One region of the Caproiciproducens lactatisolvens genome, then DNA from elsewhere that is predicted to be linked to it. Evidence: predicted binding sites of a transcription regulator. Region 1 holds the regulator's gene; each other region holds the start of a gene.
What was found. The regulator HrcA, encoded in region 1, represses chaperone genes, less so after heat shock. The targets are predictions, from matches to a motif close to TGTTAGCACTCNNNNNNNNNGAGTGCTAACA.
Positions count from the first base shown of each region.

Region 2: the regulator HrcA is predicted to act here: its motif matches at 4,220-4,250, upstream of ACRQV7_RS08480 (co-chaperone GroES).
Region 3: the regulator HrcA is predicted to act here: its motif matches at 1,971-2,001, upstream of ACRQV7_RS11405 (Hsp20/alpha crystallin family protein).
Region 4: the regulator HrcA is predicted to act here: its motif matches at 2,388-2,418, upstream of htpG (molecular chaperone HtpG).

Region 1 is NZ_CP195750.1:3,022,604-3,030,241, forward strand. It holds gene dnaJ (molecular chaperone DnaJ) at 1-105, opposite strand, end outside; gene dnaK (molecular chaperone DnaK) at 305-2,143, opposite strand; gene grpE (nucleotide exchange factor GrpE) at 2,215-2,832, opposite strand; gene hrcA (heat-inducible transcriptional repressor HrcA) at 2,848-3,879, opposite strand; gene ACRQV7_RS14930 (pentapeptide repeat-containing protein) at 4,114-4,938, shown strand; gene hemW (radical SAM family heme chaperone HemW) at 5,033-6,148, opposite strand; gene lepA (translation elongation factor 4) at 6,141-7,638, opposite strand, start outside.
Region 2 is NZ_CP195750.1:1,717,090-1,724,727, reverse strand. It holds gene ACRQV7_RS08505 (amidohydrolase) at 1-468, shown strand, start outside; gene ACRQV7_RS08500 (fumarate hydratase) at 479-1,321, shown strand; gene hpf (ribosome hibernation-promoting factor, HPF/YfiA family) at 1,411-1,947, shown strand; gene ACRQV7_RS08490 (THUMP domain-containing class I SAM-dependent RNA methyltransferase) at 2,069-3,187, shown strand; gene ACRQV7_RS08485 (diacylglycerol/lipid kinase family protein) at 3,220-4,122, shown strand; gene ACRQV7_RS08480 (co-chaperone GroES) at 4,280-4,564, shown strand; gene groL (chaperonin GroEL) at 4,604-6,235, shown strand; gene ACRQV7_RS08470 (NfeD family protein) at 6,479-6,934, shown strand; gene ACRQV7_RS08465 (SPFH domain-containing protein) at 6,936-7,638, shown strand, end outside.
Region 3 is NZ_CP195750.1:2,337,855-2,345,492, forward strand. It holds gene ACRQV7_RS11395 (AAA family ATPase) at 1-139, opposite strand, end outside; gene ACRQV7_RS11400 (metallophosphoesterase family protein) at 129-1,268, opposite strand; gene ACRQV7_RS11405 (Hsp20/alpha crystallin family protein) at 1,433-1,858, opposite strand; gene ACRQV7_RS11410 (cupin domain-containing protein) at 2,111-2,452, opposite strand; gene hcp (hydroxylamine reductase) at 2,463-4,049, opposite strand; gene ACRQV7_RS11420 (ATP-binding protein) at 4,069-4,788, opposite strand; gene ACRQV7_RS11425 (iron-containing alcohol dehydrogenase) at 4,956-6,125, opposite strand; gene ACRQV7_RS11430 (hypothetical protein) at 6,486-6,923, opposite strand; gene ACRQV7_RS11435 (ABC transporter ATP-binding protein) at 7,136-7,638, opposite strand, start outside.
Region 4 is NZ_CP195750.1:1,029,314-1,036,951, forward strand. It holds gene ACRQV7_RS05020 (magnesium transporter CorA family protein) at 1-518, shown strand, start outside; gene ACRQV7_RS05025 (FumA C-terminus/TtdB family hydratase beta subunit) at 611-1,141, shown strand; gene ACRQV7_RS05030 (cation diffusion facilitator family transporter) at 1,144-2,319, shown strand; gene htpG (molecular chaperone HtpG) at 2,443-4,326, shown strand; gene ACRQV7_RS05040 (transglutaminaseTgpA domain-containing protein) at 4,534-7,089, opposite strand; gene ACRQV7_RS05045 (hypothetical protein) at 7,107-7,638, opposite strand, start outside.

The DNA.
Region 1 (7,638 bases):
CGGGTGATACTGCTTCGCAAGCTTACGGTAAGCCTTTTTGATCTCTTCGTCCGTGGCATTTTTCGGCACGCCCATTACTTCATAATAATCCCTTTTATCAGCCAAACCAAATCACTCCTAAAATAATGAAAAATGAATAAATGAAGGAGGAAGAGTCCCTTGGCGTTCCTTCAAAATGCATTTTACTGTTATTGCTGAAATTGCCGCTCAACCCATGATTGCCAGCTCCCCCAAACGAAGAGCTGGCCACCACAGTCATTCATCTTTCATGAATCGTTATTCATTGTAAAAAGCAAGCCGGAGATTACTTTTTGTTGTCGTCGTTTACATCCTTGTACTCCGCGTCGTACACGTTGCCGCCGTTCGCGTCCTGCGGCGGTACGGGCTGGCCGTCTGCCGGCTGCTGCGGCGCCGCATTCTTGTAGAGCTTTTCGCTGACCGCGTACATCGCCTTCTGCAATTCTTCCGACTTTGCCTTCATATCGTCGACATTGCCTGCGGAGATGGCCTCTTTCAGGGAAGCGACCTTTGCGTTCAGGTCGGTCTTGTCGGACTCGTCGATCTTGTCGCCGTTATCCTTGATCAGCTTTTCAACCGCATAGCACATATTCTCGGCTTCGTTCTTCTGGTCGACTTCCTCACGGTGTTTCTTATCCTCCGCCGCGAATTTCTCGGCTTCCTGAACAGCCTTGTTGATGTCGTCCTTGCTCATGTTGGAGCTGGAGGAAATCGTGATCTTCTGCTCCTTGCCGGTGCCCATATCCTTGGCGGATACGTTGACGATGCCGTTGGCGTCTATATCAAAGGTAACCTCGATCTGGGGGATTCCGCGCGGTGCCGGGGCAATGCCGTCCAGCTTGAACAGGCCGAGCTGCTTGTTGTCGCGGGCGAATTCGCGCTCGCCCTGCAGGACGTTGACCTCAACCTGGGTCTGGCCGTCCGCCGCGGTGGAGAAAATCTGGCTCTTCTTGGTCGGGATGGTGGTGTTGCGCTCGATGACCTTGGTCATGACGCCGCCCATGGTCTCCACGCCGAGGGACAGCGGGGTAACGTCCAGAAGCAGCAGGCCTTCGACCTCGCCGCCCAGCACGCCGGCCTGAATCGCCGCGCCGATGGCGACGCACTCGTCCGGATTGATGCCCTTGAACGGGTCTTTTCCCGTAAAGCCCTTGACAGCGTCCTGCACGGCGGGGATCCTGGAGGAACCGCCGACCAGCAGAACCTTGTTGATCTGCTCGATCTTCAGCCCGGAATCGGAAAGCGCCTGACGGACCGGGCCCATGGTCTTTTCCACAAGGTCCGCGGTCAGCTCGTTGAACTTCGCCCTGGTCAGGGTCAGGTCAAGGTGCTTCGGGCCGGAGGCGTCCGCCGTGATGAACGGCAGGTTGATCGAGCTGGAGGTCATGCCGGAAAGCTCGATCTTCGCTTTTTCGGCGGCTTCCTTCAGCCTCTGCATCGCCATCTTGTCGCCGGAAAGGTCAATGCCGGTTTCCGCCTTGAAGGAGGAAGTCATCCAGTCCATGACGCGCTTGTCGAAGTCGTCGCCGCCAAGGCGGTTATTGCCCGCGGTGGCCAGAACCTCCTGCACGCCGTCGCCCATTTCAATAATGGAAACATCGAATGTACCGCCGCCAAGGTCGTAAACCATGATCTTCTGGTCCTCGCCCTTGTCGATGCCATAGGAAAGCGCGGCAGCCGTCGGTTCGTTGATGATACGCTTTACATCCAGTCCGGCGATCTTACCGGCGTCCTTTGTCGCCTGGCGCTGTGCGTCGGTGAAATACGCCGGGACGGTGATCACCGCGGAAGTGACCTTTTCTCCCAGATAGGCTTCCGCGTCGCCCTTCAGCTTCTGAAGGATCATTGCGGAAATTTCCTGAGGAGTAAAGCTTTTCCCGTCGATATTGACCTTATAGTTGGAACCCATTTCTCTTTTTATGGAAGACACGGTGCGGTCCGGATTGGTAATCGCCTGACGTTTCGCAACCTGACCGACCATACGCTCGCCCGTTTTGGAAAAAGCAACAACGGAAGGGGTGGTTCTGGCGCCTTCCGCGTTCGCAATGACGACCGGCTCGCCGCCCTCGATCACCGCAACGCAGGAATTGGTAGTGCCTAAGTCTATGCCTATTGTCTTTGACATACTGTTTACCTCCAAAAAATAAGTTTTGAAATTGAAAAATCAATCTATGAAAAATTTTGAAAATTACCAAATCAGTTCGCGACCTGCACCATCGCGTGGCGCACGATCTTATCCCCGATTTTGTAGCCCTTCTGGAACACCTGTACAATGGTGTTTTCCCCGGCGTTTTCGTCCTCCACGTGGGAAACCGCGTTGTGAAGATCCGGATCAAAGGCTTCCCCGGCTTCTCCCATCTCGGTCACGCCGAGCTTTGCGAGCGCCCCTTTCAGCTGCGTGCCGACCATTTCAACCCCCTTGCGAAGGTCCTCCACAGTGCAGTCCCGCTGCTTCAGCGCCCGTTCAAGGTTATCCGCCACGGGTAAAAACTCCGTGACCGCAGCGGCGGTCGCGTCGGCGTATACCGCCGTTTTTTCGCGTTCCGTGCGTTTGCGGTAGTTGTCGTATTCCGCGGCTGTGCGGAGCAAAAGCTCTTTTTGCTTTTTCAGCTCCTCCTGCGCCTGCTCCAGCTGAGCCTGCGCGCCGTCCTTCGGTTTTTCCTGTCCGGCCGGATTTTCCGCCGCCGCAGTCTCCCCGGCGCGGGCTTTCTCTGCCTTAGAGGTTTCCTCCGGCTTGCCCGCAGAGGTTTTTTCAGGCGTTCCGGAAGCTTTCGTCTGCTTTTTATCCACTTGTTCTTTTTGGTTTTTTTCCAAAACAGTGACCCCTTTCTATTCCATATCCAATAACTCTGTCAGCATTCTTCCGACGGAGCCGGAGAGATATTCAATATTGGAAATGATCTTCCCGTAGTTCATGCGCGTAGGGCCGATAATGGCGATCGCGCCCGCGTCCCTGCCGCCGACCGAGTACCGGGAGACCACCACGCTGGACTCGCTCAGCTCGGGCCGCTTGCTTTCCTGACCGATCAGCACCTTCATGCTGTTGGTCTGCTGCATCAGAAGGCGGGAAAGCTCCTGCGGCCGGGAGAGGAAATCCATAATGCGGCGGATACCCGCCTGCCCCAGCTCGCTGCAGAACAAAAGGTTCATTTCCCCGTCCAGACAGACCTCCGTCTGCATGGTGTCCTGCGCCACGTCCAGCACCGCCATCAGCGCGTCGCTCATCAGCATCGTCATGTTTCCCAGGGACGCGGCAAGGGACTGAATGTACGCCGGCGTAACGGTGGAAACCGGCAGCCCGACCAGCTTTTCGTTCAGCACCCTGAAAAACACGCGCAGGATTTCGGGGGTAATATCGAAATCGCAGTGGAAAACGCGGCTTTTCATGGTGCCCGCGGAGGTCATCAGAATGGCCATCGCGGTCCTTCGGCTGGTCTGCACAAACTGAATGGCGCGGATGTCCGCCGAGCTTCCGCTCGGCGTGGTGGAAACGGCCGCGAACCGGGTCATTCCCGCCAGCGCCCGCGCAACGCCGTCCAGCAGCTTTTCGGGGTCGTACGCGCTCGGCAGCAGCAGGCTGTCGATATAGCGCTGCTCTTCCCTGGAGACCGGATGCTTTTTCATCAGCGTGTCGATATAGACGCGGTAGCCCTTGTGGGAAGGGATTCTTCCCGCGGAGGTGTGCGGCTGTTCCAGCAGCCCCATTTCCGCAAGGTCGCTCATTTCATTGCGCACCGTCGCGGAGGACACGGTGAAATCAAGGGTGTCGCAAAGCGCCTTGGAACCCACCGGTTCGCCGGTCGCAACATATAAATCAACGACAGCCGCCAGAATTTTCTGTTTCCGTTCGCTTAACTCCAACCCTCTCACCTCACCTTTTTATATTTTAGCACTCTAATAGTTCGAGTGCTAAATCTAATTAATAATTTACCATTACTTTACCCCATTGTCAATATAGTATTTGTAAACTCTTTGTGAAATCGTAAATTTATGTTCTTTCGGCAGGCGAAGGAACGCTGCTTTCCATTTTTCAAAAGTTATGATAGAATAATTTCATATCAAACGACCCTGATTTTGATTGGAAATGGAGACACGATGGAACAGAATCCATTCGGCGGCAAGTACTCCTGCCTGATAAAAGATTTGGAGCCGGACTGTGAAAAATGCAGCGGCCTGTGCTGTGTGGCGCTGTACTGCGCAAAAACGGACGGCTTTCCGGCCGATAAAGGCGCCGGAACGCCCTGCCAATATTTATCGCCTGATTTCCGCTGCGGGATTCACGCCGATTTGAAAGACAGAAAAATGAGCGGCTGCCTTGCTTACGAATGCCTGGGAGCGGGACAGAAAACGACACAAATTGATTCCTCCGGCGGAGACTGGAAGACAGACCCCGGTCGGGCGGAAACGATCTTTCAGACCTTTTCCGTCCTTTTTCAGCTCCACCAGATTTTGTGGTACCTTATAGAAGCGGCTTCCCTGACCTCGGATGAAAAGACGGCGGCAGCCGTTGACGCTCTTATCAGGGAAAATCAGCAAATGACCCAATTGCCCCACGGCAGCCTTTTGAAAGCGGGCATTGCCGGACACAAATCAAAAGCGAACAATCTATTGAAAAAAATCATCGGGAGCATTTCGGCTGAAGACCCTGCATCACGCCAAAAGGCCGACTTTTTTGGAAAAAACTTCAGAAAAACGAACCTTGACCGAAAAGACTTCAGCATGTCGCTCCTGATAGCAGCCGACCTGGAAGGCTGCAGTTTAGACAGAACTGTTTTTTTAGGGGCCGACCTCCGCGACGCAAACCTGAAAAATACCGATTTAAGCAGGAGTGTTTTTCTGACACAAATGCAGATAAACTCCGCAAAGGGCAACAGAAATACCAGGCTTCCCGCCGGGCTGCGCCGCCCGTCGGCATGGTAGCGCGCTGTTTGTAAATCCGTTCAGAGCCGGCCGCCAATATAACGAAAAACACGGAAACGCCCGCCGCTGCTCCGTGTTTTTTCTTACCGAATATTCACCCGCTGTACAAAATCTCCGCCGTCAGCAGGTTGGAAACCAGAAATCCCCGCGGCGTAAAGCGGAACCCGCCGTCCCCGCAGACGGTCAGCCCTCCCTTTTCATAAAGCTTCGCCGCTTTCAGCATCCGCGCGGGAAGCTCCGTGCCGAACCGCGCGCGGCAGCCTTCGTCCGTCAGCCCTTCCGTCAGGCGCAGGGCGAGCATGGCGTATTCCTCAAACCCGCCGCCCTCCCCGTCCGGAACGGGTTCTCCGCCGTTCAGAAACTCCGAAAGGCTTCTCGGATAATAGAACCGTTTCCCTTCCATGAACGAATGCGCCGCCGGTCCGATCCCCAGATATTCCTCACAGCGCCAGTATTTCAGGTTGTGGCGGCTCTCAAAGCCCGGTTTCGCGAAATTGGAGATTTCGTACTGGTGAAACCCGCGCTTTTCCAGCTCTTCGCAGGCGAACAGATAGAGGTCGCCCGCCTCATCGTCGTCCGGAACGCACAGCGTTTCCTTCTTTTTTCCGTAAACCGTATCCGGCTCGATTTTCAACAGATAGGCGGAAAGATGTTGAATCCCCGCGTCCGCGCAGAAATCAATCGAGCGCAGAAGGCTTTCCTTTGTCTGTTTCTGGATGGCAAGCATCAGGTCGAGGGAGAGATTGTCAAAACCCGCGTCCTGCGCGTAAGCGACCGTTTTTTTCGCCTGTGCGGCGGTGTGCCGCCGACCCAGAAGCGAAAGCTCGTCCCCGTTTGCGGACTGCAGGCCGACCGACAGGCGGTTTACCCCCGCCGCGCGGATTTCCCGCAAAAAGCCGCGCAAATCCTCCGCGGGATTGACCTCCACGGTAATTTCCGCGCCGTCCAGCCCGAAGCATTCCCTTGCGCGCGCAAGGATCGCGGACAGCCGCTCTGCGCCGAGCAGGTTCGGGGTGCCGCCGCCGAAGTACAGCGTGTCGGCCCTCCGCCCGTACCGCCCCGCGCACTCCCCGAGCGCCGAGAGCACCCGCCGGGTGTACCGGTCCATTTTCTCCCCGCCGGCGGGCAGGGAATAAAAGTCGCAGTACGGGCATTTGCCGTCGCAGAACGGCACATGGAGATAAAGGCCGAAAGGCTTTTCGTTATTCATCCAGCTTCAGCACACTCATAAACGCCTCCTGCGGCACCTCCACCGTGCCGAGCTGGCGCATGCGCTTCTTGCCTTCCTTCTGTTTTTCCAGCAGCTTCTTTTTGCGCGTGATGTCGCCGCCGTAGCACTTGGCCAGAACATCCTTGCGCATGGCCTTGACCGTTTCGCGCGCGATGATCCTGCCGCCCACACAGGCCTGGATCGGCACCTCAAAAAGCTGGCGCGGGATTTTCTCCGACAGCTTCTCCGCCATCTTGCGCGCGCGCGGATACGCCTTGTCGGCGTGGATAATAAAGGAAAGCGCGTCCACCACGTCGCCGTTGAGCATGATGTCCAGCTTGACAAGATTGCTCTTTTTGTATCCGCTCAGCTCATAGTCAAACGAGGCGTAGCCGCGGGTACGGGATTTCAGCGCGTCGAAAAAGTCGTAGATGATCTCGTTCAGCGGCAGCTCGTAATGGATGTCCACACGGTCGGTGTCGATGTATTTCATATCCTTGAAGACGCCGCGCCTGTCCTGGCAAAGCTCCATAATATTGCCGACATATTCGCTCGGCGTATAGATGTGGGCGTTGGTGATCGGCTCCTCCGCCTGCGAAATCAGCGACGGGTCGGGGTAATTGGTCGGGTTGTCGATATGGATCACTTCCCCGTTGGTTTTCGTGATCCGGTAAACCACGCTGGGGGCGGTGGTAATAATGTCGAGGTTGTATTCGCGTTCCAGCCGTTCCTGAATGATCTCCATATGCAATAGGCCCAAAAAGCCGCAGCGGAAACCGAAGCCGAGCGCAACGGACGTCTCCGGCTCAAATGACAGCGCCGCGTCGTTCAGCTGCAGCTTGTCCAGCGCGTCGCGCAGGTCGGGATAGCGCGCGCCGTCCGCGGGGTAAATCCCGCAGAAAACCATCGGCTGCACCGAGCGGTAGCCCGGCAGCGGCGTTTTGGCGGGGTTGCCCGCCAGCGTAACGGTGTCGCCCACGCGGGCGTCCTTCACCGCCTTGATGGAAGCGGCGATATAGCCGACTTCCCCGGCGCTGAGCCCCGCGCTCGGCTCCAGACAGGTCGCGCGGCCGTAGCCGCACTCCACCACGGTAAACTCCGCGCCCGTCGCCATCAGCCGGATGGTGTCGCCCGGACGCACCTGCCCGTCCTTCAGCCGCACATGGATGATCACGCCCTTGTACGCGTCGTAGTAGGAATCAAAAATCAGCGCCTTGAGCGGCGCGTTTTCGTCGCCCTGCGGGGGCGGAACGTGTTTGACGATCTGCTCCATCACCTGGTCGATGTTCGTTCCCAGCTTTGCCGAAATGCACGGCGCCTCGTCCGCGGGAATCCCGATGACGTCCTCGATTTCCGCGCGCACCTTTTCCGGCTGCGCGCTGGGCAGGTCGATCTTATTGATGACCGGTACGATTTCCAGCCCGGCGTCCACCGCCAGATAGGTGTTCGCCAGCGTCTGCGCCTCGATCCCCTGGGAAGCGTCCACCACC
Region 2 (7,638 bases), 1.3 Mb from region 1:
GATATTTTTACCGCCGTCCGCATCGCCAAAGAATTTCACCTGAATTACGTGATTGTCCACGGCACGGAGGGGCACCTGATTGCGGACGCGCTGGCAAAGGACGGCGTACGGGTGCTGGCCGGTCCCTTCCTTTGCGACCGCTCCAAGCCGGAGCTGAAAAATTTAACGCCGCAAAACCCGGGAATTCTCGCAAATGCGGGCATCCTTACCGCGATTATCAGCGATCATCCCGTCGTCCCGCTGCAGTATCTTCCGACCTGTGCGGCGCTTGCCGTGCGCGAGGGAATGCGCTATGAGGACGCTTTGAAGGCGATTACCATCAACCCGGCGAAAATCTGCGGAATCGACGGCAGGGTGGGTTCGATTGAACCCGGAAAAGACGCGGATATGGTCGTCTTTGACGGGAATCCGCTCGAAATGACTTCTAAACCGAAATATGTGATTGCCAACGGAAAAATTATTCAATGAGGGAACGCGTATGAGAGAGATTGATGTTTCACAGATTACCGAAGCGATTAAAAAGCTTTTTATTGACGCGAACCGCGTTTTGCCGGAGGACCTTGAAAACTGTATCTCCGCCGCCTCGGAGAAGGAGACGTCCCCGATTGGCAGGACCGTTCTGTGCGATCTGTGCGAAAATATGAATGCCGCGCGGGAGCTCGAAATCCCCATCTGTCAGGATACGGGCATGGCTGTGGTTTTTGTTGAAATCGGGCAGGAGGTTCACCTGACCGGCGGTTCGTTTGAGGACGCCGTCAACGAGGGGGTGCGCCGGGGGTATCTCGAAGGCCGGCTGCGCTGTTCGGTGGCCGCGGACCCTATCCGCAGGGGAAATACAGGGGACAACACGCCCGCCGTCATCCATCTGCGCCTGGTCCCCGGGGACAAGCTTACGATTACCGCGGCGCCGAAAGGGGTTGGCAGCGAGAATATGAGCCGAATCAAAATGTTTACCCCGTCCGCAAGTACGGACGAACTCATCGGGTTTGTCGCGGACACGGTTCGGGCCGCGGGCGGGAACCCGTGCCCGCCGGTTGTTTTGGGTGTGGGCATCGGCGGCGATTTTGAAAAATGCGCCCTGTTGGCAAAACAGGCGCTCTGCCGCCCGGTTTCGCAGCGGAATTCCGACCCGTTTTACGCCGGGCTGGAGCAGCGGATGCTTGAAAGAGTCAATGAGTTGAACGTCGGCCCGCAGGGCTTTGGCGGGCTTACGACGGCTCTTGCGGTGAATATCGAGCAGTTTCCCACTCACATTGCCGGGCTGCCGGTAGCGGTCAACGTAGGCTGCCATGTGACCCGCCACAAGAAAATTACCATTTAAATTTTCTGACGCTTTTATTTGCCATATGATTATGGTATATTATAGGTAGTCGATATTCTTTTTTAAGAATAGAAAAAGGAGATGTTCCTATGAAAATTGCTGTTACTGGCAGGAAGGTCAATCTGCGGGATAATTTTAAGGAGTTGGCTGCAAAGAAGCTGTCGCGCTTTGACAGAATTTTCGATGAAGACGCGCAGGCCAATGTGATGGTGACGCTGGAGAGGAACCGCCAGACGGTTGAAATTACGATTAAATCGCGGGGAATGATTTATCGCGCGGAAGCAACGGACTTTGAGATGAACGACGCGCTGGATCAGGTGATCAGCGCGCTGGGCAGGCAAATCCGTAAAAATAAGACAAGGCTTGAGAAAGAAATCCATTCTGCCGCCCTCGACCAGTATGTACAGAATTATCTGCATACGGACGAAGAAGACGACAGCGAATATAAGATCGTGCGTACCAAGCATTTCTTTGTAAAACCTCTCAGTACGGAGGAAGCGATTCTTCAGATGAACCTGCTCGGCCATCAGTTTTTTATGTTCCGCGACGAACAGAGCGGAGAAATCAATGTGGTTTATAAGCGCAAGGACGGAAATTACGGATTATTGGAGCCGGATACGGAATAATAAAATATTCGCACCCGCACTGTTTTGGTGATAAAACACGGTGCCTGATAGAGAATAGTTTTCTATAACGATTGGGGCTGCGTACTGTCGCAGCCCCATATTTTAATTTTGGAGTGGAATTATGGATCATTTTAAATTGGTATGCCCCTGCCTTCTTGGGGTGGAAGGCCTTGTGGCGGAGGAACTGCGTGCAATGGACGCGAAAAATGTGGAGCCCCAGAATGGGCGGGTCGTTTTTGACGGCTCCGACGAAATGCTTGTCCGTGCAAATCTCTGGTCGCGTTACGGGGAACGCGTGCTCGTGCAGATGGGGAATTTTCGGGCGCTCAGCTTTGAGGAGCTTTTTCAGGGGGTAAAGGCCCTGCCGTGGGAGCGGTGGATCGGGAAAAACGACCGCTTCCCGGTCAAGGGACGCAGCTTGAATTCCAAGCTGTCCAGTGTTCCCGACTGCCAGTCCATCATCAAGAAAGCGATTGTGGAGCGTTTAAAGCAAAAGTACCATGTCGGCTGGTTCGAGGAGACGGGAACGCTTTTTCAGGTCCAGTTCCTGATCATGAAGGATCAGGCCAGCATTATGATCGATACCTCCGGAGAGGGGCTTCACAAGCGGGGATACCGCGCAAGCTCCACGGAAGCGCCGATTAAGGAGACGCTTGCCGCCTGTATGGTACATCTTTCCCGCGTGCGGCACGACGCGAATTTTATCGATCCGTTCTGTGGTTCCGGCACTCTTCTGATCGAGGCCGCCCTGTACGCGCTGAATATCGCGCCGGGTTTGCAGCGTCATTTTTCCGCCGAACGCTGGGACTGTATCGATAAGAGCCTTTGGCAGAAGGAAAAGGTACGCGCGCAGAGTGTGGTCCTGCGCGACGCTCCGTTTACCGCTCACGGCTACGATATTGACGGCGCGGCGGTCACGCTCACGCTTGAGAACGCGAAAAAAGCCGGGGTTATCTCCCAGATTCATGCGGAAAAACGGGGGATAGAGGATTTCACGCCGGTGGGCGAATACGGCTGCGTGATCTGTAACCCGCCCTATGGAGAGCGCCTTTTGGACATTCGTCAGGCGGAAGAGCTTTATAGGGTCATGGGCAGCGTCTTTGAACGCAGGCACGGATGGAGCTACTCCATTATCAGCCCGGACGATACCTTTGAAGATTGTTTCGGCCGCAAGGCCGACCGGCGCAGAAAGCTTTACAACGGTATGATTAAATGCCAATACTACATGTATTTTAAATAACCTTCCTCAAATCATTTCGGCTGGAGGCTATCATGCGGTATGTATTTATTGTGAATCCCGTCGCCGGCAAAAAGAATGCTTATGATACCGTTTTTCCCGCTATCCGCGAATATCTGGACGCGAACGGAATCGAGTTCTCCTGTTATCTCACCGAGAGGCCGAAGCACGCCACCGAGCTTGCGGAAACAGAGAGCGGGAAAGGGGACCCGGTCCGGATTTACGCCATCGGAGGAGACGGGACGCTGAGCGAGACGGCGGCCGGCGCCATCGGGAGAAAAAATGCCGAGGTGGGAATTTTTCCATGCGGTTCCGGCAATGACTATATCAAAACCTTTGGGAAGCCCGCAGACTTTTTATCCTTGAAAAAGCAGTTGAAAGCACACTCCCGCCCCGTGGATATGATTCATTCCAACGGGCAGTATTCCATTAACCTTTGCTCTGTGGGACTGGACGCCAGGGTCGCTTTTGAAATGGTGAAATTCAAGGACATTCCCTTTATCAGCGGGCCCATGGCCTATAATCTGGCTCTTGCAAAAGTACTGGTCGGCAGGCTGGGCGAACCGCTGGAGATTCTGATCGACGGCGGCGCAAGGTTTGACGGCACTTACCTGTTTGCTCTGGCCGGCAGCGGAAAGTATTACGGCGGGGGCTTTTGCGGCGCGCCGCAGGCTGTTCCGGACGACGGGCTGCTGGATTTTGTGCTGATCAAAAAGCCGCCCGTGTATCAGATTCCGCCGCTGATTAAAATATACAAGAACGGCGGGCACCTGGAATCCGAGAAATTCAAAAGCCTACTGACCTTTTGCCGGGGAAAGAAAATGGAAATCACAGCGCCGAATCTGGCCGTCGCCAATTTTGACGGCGAATGCGCCACAATCAGAAATCTTCGTTTTGAGGTGGTTCCGAACGCGGTTAATTTTATTGTGCCGGTTTAAAAATCCAAAAAATTCACAATAATTGTAAATAATTTATGAAATTGCAGTTTTTTAGAAAAAAGCACTTGATTTTCCGAACATAAGTATATAAAATATATCTTAGCACTCTGGGGATATGAGTGCTAAAACAAATCAATTATTTGAAGGAGGACATATTATGACTATTAAACCATTGGCAGACAGAATTTTAATTAAGATGGAAGAAGCCGAGGAGACCACGAAGAGCGGGATTCTTCTTGCCGGCTCCGCAAAGGAAAAGCCGCAGATTGCGGATGTGATCGAGGCAGGACCCGGTGGCGTCGTGGACGGCAAAGAAATTAAAATGTATGTGAAAAAAGGCGACAGAGTCATAACAAGCAAGTATTCCGGAACCGAAATCAAGATCGACGGTGAGGAATTTACCATCGTACGCCAGAGCGATATTCTTGCAGTCGTAGAGTAATTGACAGACATCATAAATTGATATTGGAGGAAATAAACAATGGCTAAACAGATTATTTACGGCGAGGATGCCAGAAAAGCGCTTTTAAGCGGTATTAATCAGCTTGCTGATACAGTGAAAATCACCCTTGGCCCGAAGGGCAGGAACGTCGTTCTCGACAAAAAATTCGGCGCTCCCCTCATTACCAACGACGGTGTCACCATTGCCAAAGAGATCGAGCTGGAAGACGCTTTTGAAAATATGGGCGCTCAGCTTGTTAAGGAAGTCGCGACAAAGACAAACGACGTTGCCGGCGACGGTACCACCACGGCGACTCTGCTTGCGCAGGCCATTATCCGCGAGGGCATGAAAAACGTAACCGCGGGCGCCAATCCGATGGAGGTCCGCAAAGGCGTACAGAAGGCCGTTGACGCTGCCGTAAAATCTCTGGCGGATCATTCCAAAAAGGTTTCCGGTTCCGAGGACATCGCCCGTGTTGCAACGATTTCCGCTTCCAGTGATTTTATCGGCAAGCTGATTTCCGAAGCAATGGAGAAAGTGACCTCCGACGGGGTCATTACGGTGGAAGAATCCAAAACGGCCGAGACATACTCCGAGGTCGTAGAAGGCATGATGTTCGACCGCGGCTATATTACCCCTTATATGGTAACAGACACGGAAAAAATGGAAGCCGTTATTGATGATGCATATATTTTGATTACGGACAAGAAGATTTCCAATATCCAGGAAATTCTTCCGCTTCTGGAAAAGATCGTACAGTCCGGCAAGAAGCTGGTCATTATTGCAGAGGACATCGAGGGCGAGGCTCTCACCACCCTGATCCTGAATAAACTGCGCGGCACCTTTACCTGTGTCGGTGTAAAGGCTCCGGGCTTTGGCGACAGAAGAAAAGACATGCTTCGCGATATCGCCGTTCTGACAGGCGGTCAGGTTATTTCCGAAGAGCTGGGACTGGAGCTCAAGGAGACCACGATTGAGCAGCTCGGCCGTGCGCGCCAGGTGAAGGTGGACAAAGAGAACACCATTATTGTCGACGGTTCCGGCAATAAGGATGAGATCAAAGCAAGGGTATCCCAGATCCGTTCCCAGATCGGGACCACAACCTCCGACTTCGACCGCGAGAAGCTGCAGGAGCGTCTTGCCAAGCTTTCCGGCGGCGTAGCCGTTATCAAAGTCGGCGCGGCAACCGAAGTGGAAATGAAAGAGCAGAAGCTCCGCATTGAAGACGCTCTTGCCGCAACAAAGGCTGCTGTGGAAGAAGGTATCGTAGCGGGCGGCGGCGTTGCTCTGCTGAACACCTACAAGGCTGTGGAAAAGGTTGTTGAGGACAGCGAAGGCGACGCAAAGACCGGCGCCAAGATCATCCTGAAAGTCCTTGAGGAGCCGATCCGCCAGATCGCCGCGAACGCGGGCCTTGAAGGCTCTGTGATTGTGGAACACATCAAGAATGCCGACAAGGTCGACTACGGCTTCAACGCTCTTACCGAGGAGTACGGCGATATGATTTCCTTCGGTATTGTGGATCCGACCAAGGTAACGCGTTCCGCACTGCAGAACGCGGCTTCCGTAGCGGCCATGGTGCTCACCACGGAATCTTTGGTAACGGACAAAAAAGAGCCCGCTCCGGCTCCCGCTATGCCGGCGGACCCGGGCATGGGCGGCATGTATTAATCGTAAATAACAGTATTTCAAAGGACGGGCGCTTTTTGGGCGCCCGTCTTTTTCTTGTTTGTTCATCCACGGACCGGCCAGGCGAGAGCCGGCCCGGCTTACTCAGCCTCAACCCGGGCCGGGGGGATGGACTTATCCGCCCGGTAAAAAACGGGCCGAAACCGTCTTTTTTGACGATTTGGCGTTATTGTTTTCATATTGGAATTGTGGTAAGATAGATGCAACACCGGAAGGAGTGAAAACATGGAGACATATTTGCCTTACTTTTGGCTCGCGGTGATTATTGTCGCGGCAGTTGTCGAAGGCTCTACCGCTCAGCTGGTTTCCATCTGGTTTGTTGCAGGCGGGGTCGGCGCCCTGATTGCAAACCTCTGCGGAGCCGAGCTTTGGACCCAAACGGTGGTGTTTGTGGTGGTAACCGCCGTTACGCTGGTGAGCACCAGGCCGTTGGTAAAAAAACTGATGAATTTCAAGAAAGAAGAGACCAATGCGGATCGCTATATTGGAAAGGACGGCATTGTGACAGCCGAAATTAACAATACCCTGGGCGTAGGACAGGTGAATGTTCTGGGCAGCGTCTGGACGGCGCGAAGCGAAGACGGTTCGGTCATAAAAATCGGAAAACATGTACGGATCAAAGCAATCGAAGGGGTTAAACTGATTGTAACGGTACATAACGGAATGAAGGAGGAAGAATAGAATGGGAATCAATCTGGCGGGTATCTTTCTGGTCGCGCTTGCAATTATTGTCCTTATTATTTTAATCAGCAATATCAAGGTCGTGCCGCAGGCGCACGTGTATGTGTTGGAACGCCTCGGCGCTTACAACAGCACCTGGACGACCGGCCTTCACTTTAAAATCCCGTTTATCGACAAAATCTCAAAAAGGGTTTCTTTAAAGGAACAGGTCATTGACTTCCCGCCGCAGCCCGTTATCACAAAGGATAACGTTACCATGCAGATCGACACCGTCGTGTATTTTCAGGTTTCCGACGCGAAGCTCTATGCCTACGGTGTGGAGCGGCCCATTTCCGCGATCGAAAACCTGTCCGCCACCACGCTGAGAAACATCATCGGCGATCTGGAGCTGGACCATACGCTGACCTCCCGCGACGTCATCAACACCAAAATCCGCACGATCCTTGACGAAGCCACCGACGCGTGGGGCATCAAAGTCAACCGCGTGGAACTGAAAAACATCATTCCGCCGAGGGAGATTCAGGAGTCCATGGAGAAGCAGATGAAGGCCGAGCGTGAGCGCCGTGCCCAGATTCTGACCGCGGAAGGCGAAAAGCGCAGCGCCATCCTGATTGCGGAGGGCGAGAAAGAATCCGCGATTCTGCGCGCGGACGCGGAAAAGGAAACAAAAATCCGTGAGGCGCAGGGCGAGGCGCAGGCGATCA
Region 3 (7,638 bases), 680 kb from region 1:
ACATCATTCTGATAAACGCCATGACGGTGCTTTTGCCGTCCTCGTTATTTCCGTAGAGGATTTGGAAGCCGTCCGTCAGATCGAGTGTATACTCTCTCAGCTTGCCGAAGTGTCCAATGTAAATTTTGTTAATTTTCATTCAGCTTTACCTCGCTGTCAAACGCTTTTAAACCGATATCGAGCGCGCGCCGGAGTTGTTGCTTCTGCGCCTCGCCCGCCGCGGCGCCGATTTTTTCCAGCATGCGCCGGACAAAAATCCCCTTTAAGGAGGTTTCCTTGGACAGTGCGGTCAGATCGGCCCGCAGACGCGTTTCATCCCGGAGCTTCACAAAGTACAGCTCGCTTTCCAGCCTTGCCGCAATCGCGGCGCAGTCCGGCGAAAAGGAAGCGTCCAGCGCGCCCTCCAGAATGATTTTATAAAGATTGTCCGCATACGTATCCCCAAACTGCCGCTGCAGCGTATGAAGGACGACGGCCGCCGCCTCGCTGTTGGCCGAAACCCCGCCGATATCGACGCGGACCTCTGAATTTTTCCTTCGGCACACAGGGCGGAAAGCGAGGTCAAGCCTGTCCCTGCTCACGGTGCCGATATAGACGCCCTTTTCCCCCAGCTCGTCGAACCCCCTGCCCTCCGGGCAGCCGCAGTAGGCGTAAGCGGTCCTTCCGCTGCGCAGGATTTCGGTGCGCATATGAATATGGCCGAGCGCAAGGTAATCCATGCCGCTGAAACGGATCCGGGAAGGGGTGATCGGGTTGTAATTGCTCGACTGGTTCTCGGCGACCAGGTCTCCGTGCAGGACGCAGATATTCAGCAGGCCGTCCTGCGGCGCGCCGATTTCCCCCAGCAGGGGTTCCGTGACATAGGTTCCCGCAAACCCCGCCCCCCACACGCGCACGCCCTTGCCGGGCAGCTCAAAGCAGTCGAAGCCGGACTGAAAAATATGTACGTTTGCCGGCCAGTCCGGGTCGGCGTACGGGGAATCCAGAGAAAGATAGTCGTGGTTCCCCGGCGCAACGGCAACCGCCGTTTCCGGAATTTCGGACAGTGTTTTTTTTACGGAACGGACCGTCGCGGCGTCCGTACCGGAGCTTTCAAAAAAATCCCCGGCGATCAGAAGCAGCTCCACGCCTTCCTCTTTACAGAGGGAGACGATCCTGTCAAACGTCATCAGCATTTCTTCCCTGCGCTGGCCCGCTTTGCTCCCCAGCGAGGTAAGCTCCGCGCCGAGATGCAGGTCGGCACAGTGCAGTATTTTAATTTGATTCATTCCTTTACGCCCCCGGACAATCTTCTTTTCATTGTTTCCATTATATCAAAATCAGCAGGGGAAAGCAATTGCCGTACGGCTCCACAGACAGAGCAAAAGGCCCGTAAAACAGACGAAAAGGGCCGCCCGGGATCTTCCCCGGCCGGCCCTTTTGGTCTTCGCTTTTAGCGGATTTCTATTCTGTGGCTTTCGGGCACCACGGTTTCCACCTTCGGCATGCTCAGCTCCAGAATTCCGTCCTTGTACTCCGCGGAAATTTCATTGGCTTTGACATCGGAAATATCAAAGCTGCGGGAAAACGCGCCGTACCTGCGCTCCTTGCGAATGTAATTTTCCTTTTTCTCCTCGGTCTCATCCTTGTGCTCCGCGCTGACGGTCAGCCTGTCGCCCTCGATATCAATCTTGATATCTTCCTTCTTGAAGCCCGGCAGCTCCGCCTTCAGCAAATACTTGTCGCCATTATCGATCACATCCGTACGGAAAGCGGAAAAGCTCTGCGACAGATCGCCGAAGAAGTTTTTCTCCAGATTGTCGAAATAGCTGAACAAGTTGTTTTCCCTGCGTCCAAACGGCATTAAATCAAACATCATCAAAACCTCCATATATTGATTTTGTTCTCCGGAAGCCTTACTTCCTTTAACAATTCTTACTATATCCAATGATTGTGAAAAATAATCATATAAAATATGACCAAATTATTAATTTTAGCACTCTTGTTGTTAGAGTGCTAAAATTAATCAAAATATCCGATTGGAACGGGAAAAATCCTGTTTTAGGAAAAAGAAAGACCGGCCCTCGGGCGACACGAAATCACCGAAAGGCCGGTCCTGACGGAGGAAGGATCAATCGGGGAACACGACTGCCAGAAACATTTTGAACGGCTGGGAAGCATAGACCGCGTGGGGCGTTTTCGCGGGCATGACGATGGTCTGTCCGGCTTTGAGAAGATGCTTCTCGGAACCGATGGTAATTTCGCCCTCTCCGTCCAGCGCAATGACCATCGCGTCGCCGTTCGACTCGTGGGAGCTGATCTCCTCCCCCTGGTCAAAAGCGAACAGCGTCAGGCTGACCGCCGGGTTCTGCGCCAGCGTCTTGCTGACGACCTGGCCCGGCTGATAGGTTACCAGCTCCGCCAGAGTGAGCGCGGTTGCAAAATCGATATTTTTAATATAATTTTTTTGCATACGGTACCTCCTATTTCAGCATGGCGGCCAGATCCTGTTCGGGTGTGGTGATCGGCATGATGTTGAATTTCTCTACCAGTATTTTAAACACATTCGGGGATACAAACGCGGGAAGCGTCGGGCCCAGGCGGATATTGGCAATGCCGAGCGACAGCAGGGTCAGCAGGATGCAGACCGCTTTCTGCTCATACCAGGAAAGCACGATGGACAGCGGCAGGTCGTTGACGCCGCAGCCGAAAGCCTCCGAAAGGGCGACCGCAACCTTGATCGCGGAGTAGGCGTCGTTGCACTGGCCCATATCCATGATGTGCGGCAGTCCGCCGAGCGTTCCCATGTCGAGGTCGTTGAAGCGGTACTTTCCGCACGCGCAGGTCAGAACGACAGAATCCGGCGGGGTAAGCTCCACCAGCTTGGTGTAATAGTTTCTGCCGGGCTTTGCGCCGTCGCATCCGCCGATGAGGAAAATGTGGCGCAGGGCGCCGGATTTCACCGCCCCGATCACCTGGTCGGCAACCGACAGCACGGTGTTGTGGCCGAAGCCGGTCATCAGCTTTTCTCCGCCGTTGATGCCGGGCATATGCACGTCCTGCTCGTATCCGCCGAGCTCCAGCGCTTTTTCGATCACGATGCCGAAATCCTTTTTACCGTCCCCTTCGCCGATGTGGGGCATTTCGGGATAGCCGACCACCGCGGTCGTGTAAACCCTGTCGGCATAGGCCGGCATGGGGCGCATCAGGCAGTTTGTCGTAAACAGGAACGGCGCCGGGACATTGAGAAATTCCTTCTGCTGATTCTGCCACGCGGTACCGAAATTGCCTTTCAGGTGCGGATACTTTTTCAGTTCGGGATAACCGTGCGCGGGCAGCATTTCGCCGTGTGTATAAATGTTGATCCCTTTGTCCTTTGTCTGCTCCAGAAGCTGTTTCAGATCGGAAAGGTCGTGGCCGGAAACAACAATGAACGGGCCTTTCTCAATCGTATTGCTCACTTCGGTCGGCACGGGATTGCCGAACGACTCCGTATTGGCCCGATCCAGCAGAGCCATGCATTTCAGGTTCACCCGGCCGAACTCCATCACAAGCTCCAGAAGCCGGGGCAGGTCCTGCTCATAGTCGATCGCCGTCAGCCCCTTGTAGAACCAGCCGGTCACCTCGTCGTCGGTATAACCCAGCACATAGGCGTGATACGCGTACGCCGCCATTCCTCTCATACCGAGCAGAAGCAGGGATTTCAGCGAACGGACATCCTCGCCGCTGTTCCAAAGCTGTTTTAGATCAAGGTCGTCGGTGCCGCCGCATTTTGAGCCGCAGGCAGCGCAGCCGGGCGTCAGCGAATTCTTTTCCTTCCTGATCTCTGCGGTAAGAGCCTCGATTGCCTCATTGTCGAAATTCACGTTGGTAATGCACATAAACAGGCCGCGCAGAATCAGTTCATCCGATTTTTTGGTCCTGCCCGAATTCCCCGCCGCTTTGGCCAGGCCGACCAGCGCGCCGGTCAGCTCATCCTGAAAATCGGCGGTCACGCTGCTTTTGCCGCAGACCCCCATTTTGGTGCATCCGGTTCCTCCGGCGGTTTGTTCACACTGAAAACAAAACATCTTCCTTTTCCTCCTTCAATTAGTTTTCTAATATTTCACCGTCGGTAGCGACGGTAACGACACGCCACGGGATCATTTTCCCGGAATTCTGCAGAGCGGTTTTCACATCGTTGACCATTCCGCCGCAGCAGGGCACTTCCATACGCACCACGGTGATGCTTTGAATGTCGTTCAGGTTCAGAATGTCCGTCAGCTTTTCACTGTAATCTATGTTGTCCAATTTCGGGCAGCCGATTAACGTAATTTTATTTTTCATAAACTGATGAATATTCGCGCAGGCATAAGCCGTGCAGTCCGCGCAGACGACGATGTGCGCGTTTTCAAAATACGGGGCGTTCGGCGCGACCAGCTTCAGCTGGCACGGCCACTGGCGCAGCTCCGAACGGGCGGCCGCCGGAGCCGCGGACCGGACCGGAGTCTCCGGTTGGGCCGGGGCGGGCGAGCGGTCAAACGTCTTCATGCGCACGGACGGACATCCCCCGAAGGGAGGCCGGGCTGCCTTCTGTTTCATTTTGGCGTCTACCATTTCCTGATCGTACTCCCCGGCTTCGCGCTCAATGATCCGGATCGCGCCGGTCGGGCATTCGGGAAGACAGTTTCCGAGCCCGTCGCAGTAGCTGTCGCTGATCAGGGTTGCTTTTCCGTCTATCAACTGCAAAGCGCCTTCCCGGCAGGCGCTGACGCACAGGCCGCAGCCATTGCATTTCTCAGAATCAATCTGAACGATATGTCTTTTCATACATTGTTCCTCCATTTGTTTTGTTGGCCTCAGTATATCATTCAGCTTCCGTTATTTCGGTATCCATGGCTACAAAATTAAATTTTTATAAAAAATCGGACAGGAAAAAGCGCCCGGCCGAAGCCGGACGCTTTAAGGGATGATGCCGTTTTATAAACTGTCCAAAATCAGAAGGTGACGTCCTCGCCGTAATAGGCGCAGGTAAGGACTTTCAGCATATTGTCCGCGTCGGTCTCCCTTGGGTTGGAGCCCGTGCAGGGGTCGCCGACGGCGTTGACCGCAATTTCCTTGCAGTGCGCCTTGAAGTCTTCCTCACTGACGCCGTTTGCCTGATAGGTCTGGGCGATCTGGAGCTTTTTGTTCAGCTCGCGGACGGCTTCCACAAGGGAATTGGTCAGCTGTTTGTCCGTAGCGCCCGGCAGGCCGACTTCCCTGGCAATCTGCGCGTATCTTTCCATGCAGACTCTGGAGTTGTACTGGATGACGTTCGGCAGCAGGATGGCGTTGCAGCAGCCGTGCGGAATATGGAACACCGCACCGGTCTTATGGGCAAGGCTGTGCGAGATTCCCAGAAGGGCGTTGGAAAACGCCATGCCGGCAAGACACTGGGCGATGTGCATTTTGCCGCGCGCCTCGGCGTCGCCGTGGTAGGAATCAAGGATACTGTCAAAGATGCTGGAAATCGCCTTGAGCGCCAGCGCGTCGGAAAAGTCCGAACGGGCGGAGGCAACATAGGCTTCGATCGCATGGGTCAGGGCGTCCATACCGGTATGCGCGGTCAGGGTTTTCGGCATGGTCATCGGGATATCGGAATCCAGGACCGCAATATCCGGCGTAATTTCAAAGTCGGCAAGAGGATATTTGATATCGGTGGAATAATCCGTGATCACGGAGAAAGCCGTCACTTCCGAAGCTGTCCCGCTTGTGGAGGGGATGCCGACGAAAATTGCTTTCTTTCTGAGCTTCGGCATGGTGAAAGGATTCTTGATATCGTCAAAGGTTTTCTCCGGATATTCGTAGAACACCCACATCGCCTTTGCAGCGTCCATGGGGGAACCGCCGCCGATGGCAACGATCACGTCCGGCTCAAACTCGCGCATGGCCTTGGCGCCGTCGTATACTCTTTCGATAGACGGGTCCGGCTCGACACCGTCATAGATAAAGGTCTGCAGGCCGGCGTCCTTCAAAACATCGTCCAGCTTCTGCAGAAACCCGGTTTTTCTCATGGAATGGCCGCCGGTCACAATAAAAGCTTTCTGATAGCCCTTCAGATTTTTCAGCTCGCTGATTGCGTTCGGTCCGAAGTAGATGTCTCTTGGTAAGGTGAATCGTGCCATAAATGTTCCTCCTAAATTCATTTTTTATTCATAATTGTTAAAAGTATAACAATCTTTGTTTGATTATTATCATACCACTTCACTCCACAATTTTCAAGGTGTTTTATTCATTTTATCTTAGTATGATTTCCCTGTTGGATTTTTATGTAACTCCAGATAAAAAAGCCGTTTTCCGCCCTCTTGTTCGCAAAACAGCTTTCCGGTAACTCCATTTCAGTTTGCGAAAAAAACACGTTCCTCCCCCGCCGAAGGCGGGGGAGGAACGCAACCTTGTTGCAGAATCAGCTGGAAATGCTGTAATTATCCTCGCGGAAAATACTCCTGACAGGGAGTCCCTGAGAAATAAGCAGATAATCCCGACTACTTTTCACTTAGATCCCATAAAGTTTGATATAATTTCAAATAGGTCGATGCGCTGTCGCTGTTTAAGGAAAGCTGCTGTTTATACTTTTCCAAAACCGCATCCAGCACATTTGCACCGCTTCCGTCCTTGGCAAAACAAAGCATATTTTGTCCATCGGTAGCAGAGAAATTGGTTGTTGGATCATCCATCAGCTGATTCCCTATCAAAGCTCTTCCCAATTGTTTTGACTCTTCATTTTTATTCAGCCAGAGTTCCCTTGTCATTTGGCTGTATTCCTCTTCGCTGATTTGATTGATATTATATTTGGAAACCACTTCTTCCGGCGTAGAATCAAAGATCAGGTACTTTTGATTCTGAGCCGTCTGTGAAGTCTTGCCCTTTTCGTTTGAAGAATACTTCCAGACCGGGGAAGCTGTCACTGAATTTATCTGCATAGGATAACAACTCCTTTTCCAAAAATCCGAGCCGACTTTTTCCGCTCGTCCAAAATGAAACAGTCATTAAGGATAGTGCTTCCTTATCATTGACTGTTCTTTATTCTCATAATAAAACTTATGAATATAATTGTCAAACTTAATAACATAATCGAATTATTTTACATAAAAAACCGGACTGCTGAAAAACAGTCCGGTTGCCGGTTCATCAATCAGGAGGACACTGACTCGTCGTAAAGGCGGCAGGAAACGAAATGTCCCGGGGACACTTCGCGGAGCTGCGGCGTATATCCGTCGCACTCGTCCGTTTTTTTGAAGCAGCGCGAGCAGAAGCGGCACCCCTCGGGGGGATTGATCGGGCTCGGCACGTCGCCGGTCAGGATAATGCGCTGCTTGGATTTTGTCGGGCCAATAAACGGAATCGCGGAAAGCAGAGCCTGCGTATAAGGATGGAGCGGGTTGGAATACAGTTCCTTCTTCGGCGCGACTTCCATTAGCTTTCCCAGATACATCACGCCCACACGGTCACTGATATGCTTCACGACGTTCAGGCCGTGTGCAATAAACAGATAGGTCAGGCCGAATTCTGCCTTCAGTTCATCCAGAAGGTTCAGAACCTGTGCCTGAATCGAAACGTCCAGCGCGGAAACCGGCTCGTCGCACACGATCAGCTTCGGCTGTACGGCGAGAGCGCGCGCAATGCCGACACGCTGAC
Region 4 (7,638 bases), 1.2 Mb from region 1:
GCGTCGCGTCACGGTATCTGCAATACTTAAAACAGATCGATAAGATCAGCAACTTTGTGGAGCGCGAGCTCCGCAAATCCATGAAGAATTCCGAGCTGATCCAGCTTCTGGATATTGAAAAATCCCTGGTGTATTTTTCTTCTTCGCTCAAAGCAAATGAAATTACCATTGAAAAAATCATGCGCGGCCGCGTCGTCAAGCTTTACGACGACGATCAGGATCTGGTCGAGGATGTGCTGATAGAAGTAAAACAGGCAATCGAAATGTCGAATATCCACCTCAACATTCTGTCCGGTACCATGGACGCGTTTGCTTCCGTGATCTCGAACAACCTGAACATCGTCATGAAGGTTCTGGCTTCCCTTACCCTCCTGATTTCCATCCCGACTGTTATTTCGGGTGTTTACGGCATGAATGTGAGCGGGATTCCGCTGACGAATTTTTGGTTCCCGGTATCGCTTTCCCTGGTCTGTATGGGGATTGCCTATTTGATACTGAGAAAGAAAAATATGTTTTAATTGATTCCGGTATATGCTATAATAAATGAGAATAAAATAAATTGATAGGGAACTGTAATACAGTTCCCTATTCTGATAGTTGTGAGGTTAGCATGGACAGACTGCAAATTCATACGAACGATATGGCACAGGCCGCCAAAACGCTGCGCGCGGGCGACAGGATTCTGCTGAGCGGCACGGTCTACACGGCGCGCGACGCCGCGCATAAGCGGCTGTTCGCCATGCTTGACAAGGGGGAGCCGCTCCCGTTCGGGCTGAAAAACGCCGCGATTTATTACGCCGGACCGACACCCGCGCCGGATCACCTGCCGATCGGCGCGTGCGGGCCGACCACTTCCTCGCGCATGGATGTGTTTGCGCCCCGCCTGCTGGATCTGGGCCTGAAATGCATGATCGGCAAGGGCGGACGCTCTTCAGAGGTAGTAGACGCTATCCGGCGCAACCAGGCGGTGTATCTGTGCGCGATCGGGGGCGCGGGGGCGCTTGCGGCGAAATGCGTCCGTTCCGTCAAGGTCCTTGCGTTTGAGGACCTTGGCTGTGAATCCGTGAAAGAGCTGCAGATAGAGGATTTTCCGCTGTTTACGGCAATCGACTGCTGTGGAGGCAGCCTTTTTGAGGTGTAGCTATGTTTCAGTTTTTAATTCGCTTGTTTGTGAAGGATTATCAGAAAACGGATGACAGCAAGGTGCGGGAACGCTACGGGAAATTTTCCGGCGCGGTCGGGATTGTGACGAATATCCTGCTGTTTCTCATGAAGATCACAACGGGGATTCTTTTTCACAGCATCGCGATCACCGCGGACGCCATCAACAACCTGTCGGATTCCGGCTCGGCCATCGTTACTCTGGTCGGCTTTAAGATGGCGGGAAAGCCCGCAGACGAGGAGCATCCGTACGGCCACGCGCGCATTGAATATCTTTCCGGCCTGATTGTGTCGTTTGCCATTCTGATGGTCGGCTTTCAGCTGGTTCAGAGTTCCTTCGATAAAATTCTGAACCCGGAGGACGCCGAATTCAGTCTGGTTTCCATCGGCGTGCTGGTTCTGTCGGCTTTGATCAAGCTGTGGCAGTGCCTGTTCTATAAAAAGGTCGGCAGCACCATCGGCTCCACCACCGTTTCCGCCAACGCGGCGGACAGCCTGAACGACGTGTTTTCCACCCTGTCCGTGCTGGCCGGTATCCTCATCACCTATTTTACGGGCTTTAACCTTGACGGATACATGGGTGTGATCGTCGCCCTGCTCATCATGATTACGGGCGTCCGGCTGATTGTCGAAACCAGCAATCCGCTTCTGGGGATGGCCCCTACCAAGGAACTGGTGGACGAAATCTACGCCAAAATCATGAGCTACAACGGGATTCTGGGGATTCACGATCTGAACGTCCACAATTACGGCCCCATGCGCTGCTTTGCCTCCGTTCACTGCGAGGTCTCCGCCGAACAGGATATCATGGTGAGCCATGATATCATCGACAATATCGAACGGGATTTTCTCAGCGAGAAGGGAATCCACCTCGTGATCCACCTTGACCCGATTGTGACGGACGACGAGCGCACCAACCAACTGAAAAAGCAGGTTATGGAGATCATCAAAGGGATTTCTCCGGAAATCAGCATGCATGATTTCCGTGTGGTGTGGGGCACCACCCACTCCAACCTGATTTTTGACGTCTGCGTTTCCTTCGCGTTCCCCATGAGCGACAGCGAGCTGACCCGGCGGATTACGGAGGAGATCAGTAAGCTCGACCCGACCTATTTTGTGGTCCTTACCGTCGACCACAGCTATGTTCCGGAGCCATAATGCGCCGCCCGCAACAAAAAATTAACAATTCACCTACTTGCATTTTTTAGGGGCTTGTATTAAAATACTTTTAGCACTTAAAACAAGAGAGTGCTAAAATTGATGGACAGAGGTAGGTTGATTATGGCAGTAAAACAGTTTAAAGCGGAATCCAAACGCCTTTTGGATTTGATGATTCATTCCATTTATACCCATCGCGAAATTTTTATGCGCGAGCTGATTTCCAATGCCAGCGACGCCATTGACAAGCTTTATTACCGGACGCTGAGCGACGGCGACACCGGACTGAACCGGGATGATTTCTGCATTCAGATTATTCCGGATAAAGAAAACCGCACGCTGACCATTACCGACAACGGCTGCGGCATGACGAAAGAGGAACTGGAAAACAACCTCGGCACCATTGCCAAGAGCGGCTCTCTGAATTTTAAAAAAGAAAACGAGCAGAAGGAAGATATTGAAATCATCGGCCAATTCGGGGTGGGCTTCTATTCCGCGTTCATGGTCAGCGAAAAGGTAACCGTCGTCAGCAAGCCGTACGGCGGGGAAGAGGCTTACCGCTGGGAAAGCAGCGGCACTGCGGGTTACACGATGGAACCCTGCGAAAAGGAAGGCCACGGCACCGAAATCATTCTGAAGATCATGCCGAATACGGACGACAACAATTACGACGAGTATCTCGATTCCTATACCATCCGGAACCTTGTCAAGAAATATTCCGATTACATCCGCTACCCCATTAAGATGGACGTAGAAAAAAGCCGTCTGAAAGAGGGCAGCAAGGATGAATACGAAACCTATACCGAAAACGAAACGCTGAACAGCATGGTCCCCATCTGGCGGAAAAATAAAAATGAGATCACCGAAGACGAGTACAATGAATTTTACAAGAGCAAATTCATGGACTACGTCAATCCGATCAGGGTGATTCATTCCAGCACCGAGGGCACCGCAACCTATAACGCCCTGATGTTCATTCCCGCCAAGGCGCCGATGAATTTCTACACCCGCGATTATGAAAAGGGCCTTCAGCTTTACTCCAACGGGGTGCTGATTATGGACAGGTGCGCGGACCTGCTGCCGGATTATTTCAGCTTTGTACGCGGCCTTGTCGACTCTCAGGACCTTTCGCTGAATATTTCCCGCGAAATGCTGCAGCATGACCGCCAGCTGAAAATCATCGCCGGACGTCTGGAAAAGAAAATCAAGTCCGAACTGGAAACGATGCTGGAAAACGAGCGCGAAAAATATGAGGAATTCTTCAAGAATTTCGGCCTGCAGCTGAAGTACGGTATTTATCAGGATTACGGCATGCATAAGGATGTCCTGCAGGACCTGCTGCTGTTCTACTCCTCCGGCGAAAAGAAGCTGGTCACGCTCAAGGAATACGTTTCCCGTATGAAGGAGGACCAGAAATATATTTATTACGCCTGCGGCGAAACCACGGATAAGGTGGATATGCTCCCGCAGACCGAGGCTTTGAAGGACAAGGGCTATGAAATCCTTTATCTGACCGACAATGTGGACGAGTTCGCCCTGCGGATGCTGATAAAGTACGATGACAAGGAGTTCCGTTCCGTTTCCGCCGACGACCTGGGGCTGGAAACCGAGGAGGAAAAGAAGGAAGCCGCAAAGCAGGTGGAGGAGAACAAGGACCTGCTGACCTTTATGAAGGATGCTCTTGACGGCAAGGTCAAACAGGTGATCCTGTCGCAGAAGCTGAAAACGCATCCGGTATGCCTGTCCACCGACGGCGCGATCTCCATCGAGATGGAAAAGGTGCTCAACGCCATGCCGACGGATGAAAAGGTCACGGCGCAGCGGGTGCTGGAAATCAACGCGAACCATCCGGTTTTCGCGAAGCTCCGAGAGCTTTACGAAAAGGATCAGGACACCTTAAAGGAATACGCCTCCCTGCTGTATACGCAGGCGCTGCTGATCGAGGGCGTCAGCATCGACGACCCGGTCGCGTTTTCCAATCAGATCTGCGGCCTGATGACAAAATAAACACCGACGAATATCATCACAAAAATAGCTACAGCAATTCCATATCAGATTGCGGGACAAAACACGTTTCTCTCCCGCCGAAGGCGGGGGAGAAACGTAATCTTGTTGCAGAATCAACTGGAAATGCTGTAATTATTATTTTACAAGCGAAAGCACCGGGAGCGGAATATCCATCCAATCCCGGTGCTTTTTGACCGTTTTGCGCGGCTAAATTAAATTGTCCAGGTACTTGAATGCGAAGCGCTTTGCCCTCGGCAGTCGTCCATAGCATTCGCGTGCCGTTTGTTCCGCATAGTCCGTCATCCTTTTTCGTTCCTTCTCCGTGATTCCCTGACGGCTGAACCGGGCTTTCAGCGCGAGACCGCCGATTTCCTCACTGATTTCTCCGCCGTATTCCGTGAGTTTTGTGAGATAGGCATAGACCGCGATTGCGGCCCTGTTGACGTCTGTGTGCTCAAATAATTTCAAACGGTGTGCTAATGCGATTCTGCGCTTTAACGCCGTACAGGCAAGCAGAAGGGCAATCAAAGCAATGATAAGGACAAGCGGCAAAGTGGAATTGCTCAGATCCGGGTTTTCCTGCGGCCCCGCGCCGGGGGCGGAGCTCGCGGATGGAGACGATTCGGTTTGCGCGGGCTGGGAGGAAGCGGTTTCCGGCTCGCTCTGCACGGCGCTTTCCGCGGATGGATTGCCGGATTCTGCGCTAAGAACCGGGGACTGATTCACCGGATTGTTGTCCTGCGTCAGATTCCGGGCCGGATTGAAACCGGGCGTGACGTCGAACGGCTGCCAGCCCAGCCCGGGGGAATAAAGCTCCACCCAGGCGTGCGCCCGGCTGTCGGGGATATCCGCCCAGCCGTCGCTTCCCGCGTTCAGATAGTCCCCGGTCGTGACGATATAGCCCTCCGCATAGCGGGCCGGAACACCCATGGCCCGCAGCATGACGGCGGCGGCGGTGGCAAAATGGACGCAGTAGCCCTCGTGGCTTTCCGACAGGAAATAGTCGGCGAAGTCCCTGCCCTTCGGCGGTTTTTTCGGCGAAAGGGTATAGTAGCAGTGGTCGCTCAGATAGCGCTTGACTGCGTTGGCAATGCTGTCTACGGACGAATAAGAGTAGGAACTCGCTAAGTCCTGTACAAAGAATCCGTTCAGCCGCTCGTCCTGCTTCATCAGGCTCAATATTTCTTCTCTTGTACCCTGCGGCAGCTGCGTATATTTGTCGTACAGAAACAGGCGGTACTCCTGCTCTTTGCTGACAAAGGTTTTGGTTTCCCCATCCAGTCTGTTCAGAAGTTGGTCGGGGAGCGTGCTTTTGTAATAATCCGCAATATTAGTGGAATTCAGACTGTCCAGTCTGCTCTGCGCGTTTAAATAATCTGCCGCGCCCCTTGTCCGGAGCAGGGAATTCGGGGCCAGCGATAAAAGGATACTCCACGGAGTGGACCGGGTCGCCTCTTCCGACAGGGCGTATGCGTAAAAATTGTATTGACCGGTGCCGAAAAGAGCGCCGGAGCGGATAAACGCATCGTTGATAAACCGCACGCCCGAAATCTGCTGCGGGGTAGTGGTCAGGTTGTACGGCGCGTAAATGCATTGCTTTGCCGCCGCGACATTTTGAACCTGAATCCCAAACGGCTGAAAGTCCGGGGTATTCCCGCGGCGGGACAGGGAGGCGTACGCCCCGGATAGGTTCTGAACGTTTAAGCCGTCCAGCTTTTGGTTGATATCGGTGTAGTCGGAATCCGGCGGCAGCTCCCAGCTTGAGCCGGTATAGACGCTTCCGGCAAAGCTTTTCAGGTAGAGGGGATACGGCCGGTCCGTCTTGACGCGCAGGGCGGTTTTTCCGGTGAATTCCACTTTCCCGGCGCCGGACAGGTCCACATGGGAAACGTTTCCGGCAAAGGCTTTGCCGCCGTTCAAAAAGGTACCGTCCGTCGCGGTGTCGATCAGCTCCGTGCGCAGCTTTTCCGCCCCCTCGGGATGCCGGTAGCTCTGCGGGGGAAACGTGCTCATAATCAGCGCGAAGCTCAGTAGGACCGCCGGAATCATCAGCAGGCCGCTTCGGGATGATACCGCGTCGTTTCTGACGGAAAAGCCTTTCGCCTTGGCGGAGCCCTTCTTCTTTTCGGCGGACAGGCGCGTCAGTATCAGCAGCGTCCAGCAGAGAAACAGCAGAAGCACGGCGGGGAAATACGGCGTGATCGTAAAGGCCAGCGCCGCAAGCAAAAAGGGAAAAGTGGACAGAAAGGCCAGCCAGAAGCTCTTCCGTTTGATGACGGCGTTGCTCATCAGGCCCGTGACGGGAAACAGGACAAACAGCACAAACAGCGTGCATAGTTGGGAATACTGCGCCGCCGGGGCCAAAACAAGGTAGATGGGGAATTCAAAGTCGGAATGCTCCGCGTAGGCGGTCATCATCCGGTTGATGGTGATGAGGAAGCCCTGAAAGATCCATTGGCGCAGGTACCAGACCGCCGCGCAGTACGCCAGACAAAAGATTAGCAGCAACAGGGGCTGAAAGCGTTTAAAGGAATCAATCAGCGCAAATACGGCGGTAAACAGCAGGGTGTAGGATAAAACCGTCAGGGGAAGCACGGGGAGCGCAAAGGCGGAAATAAAACACCAGCCCGCGCCGAAAACGCCGGACAGGATCAGAATCAGCCGGAACACCGTGTTCCTTACGGGCGACGGCGTCTGTCCGCTCAGGCGGGGCGGGGAGATTTTCAGGCCGGGGGAATCCGGCAGATGATTTTCAGTATTCATGCGGCACACCTGTTCCTTTATAGAATCAGGCCGGAAAGGCACTGCTGGATTTTTTCAGGATGGACCGTTGCCACTTCCGCGTTCATCGCGCGCAGCGCGTCCGCCAGCCGGAGCTGTTCGTCGTCCGTTTCTCCTCCGACAAAAAGCACGGTGATCTTTTCTCCGTTCGGCCGGTCACAAAGCTCCGTAAGCGCTTCGGTCAGTTTTCCCGTGATATAAACGGCGTGGGAAAAGCTTCCGGCGTCCTGCTCCGTTTTGCTGCGGGACTTCAGGACATACGGTTCCTCGCGGTAGGACTGCGCGGAAAGCAGGCTGTTCAGCAGAGAGGCCAGATCCTCGTCGCTCTGAATCAGCGACGTATGCAGCCGGTCCTCTTCTTTTCCGTACCATTCGATTCGGTGGATGATCCGGTTTTCCGTAAAGAAATGCGATAAAGAGGCGGCTGTTTCCATCAGTGCGTCCAGCGTCTCCATATCCGGCGCGAGCAGCTCCAACAGCACCAGAATGCCGCTGTCGACCGGAAGGCTGAATTCCTTTACCATCAGCTCG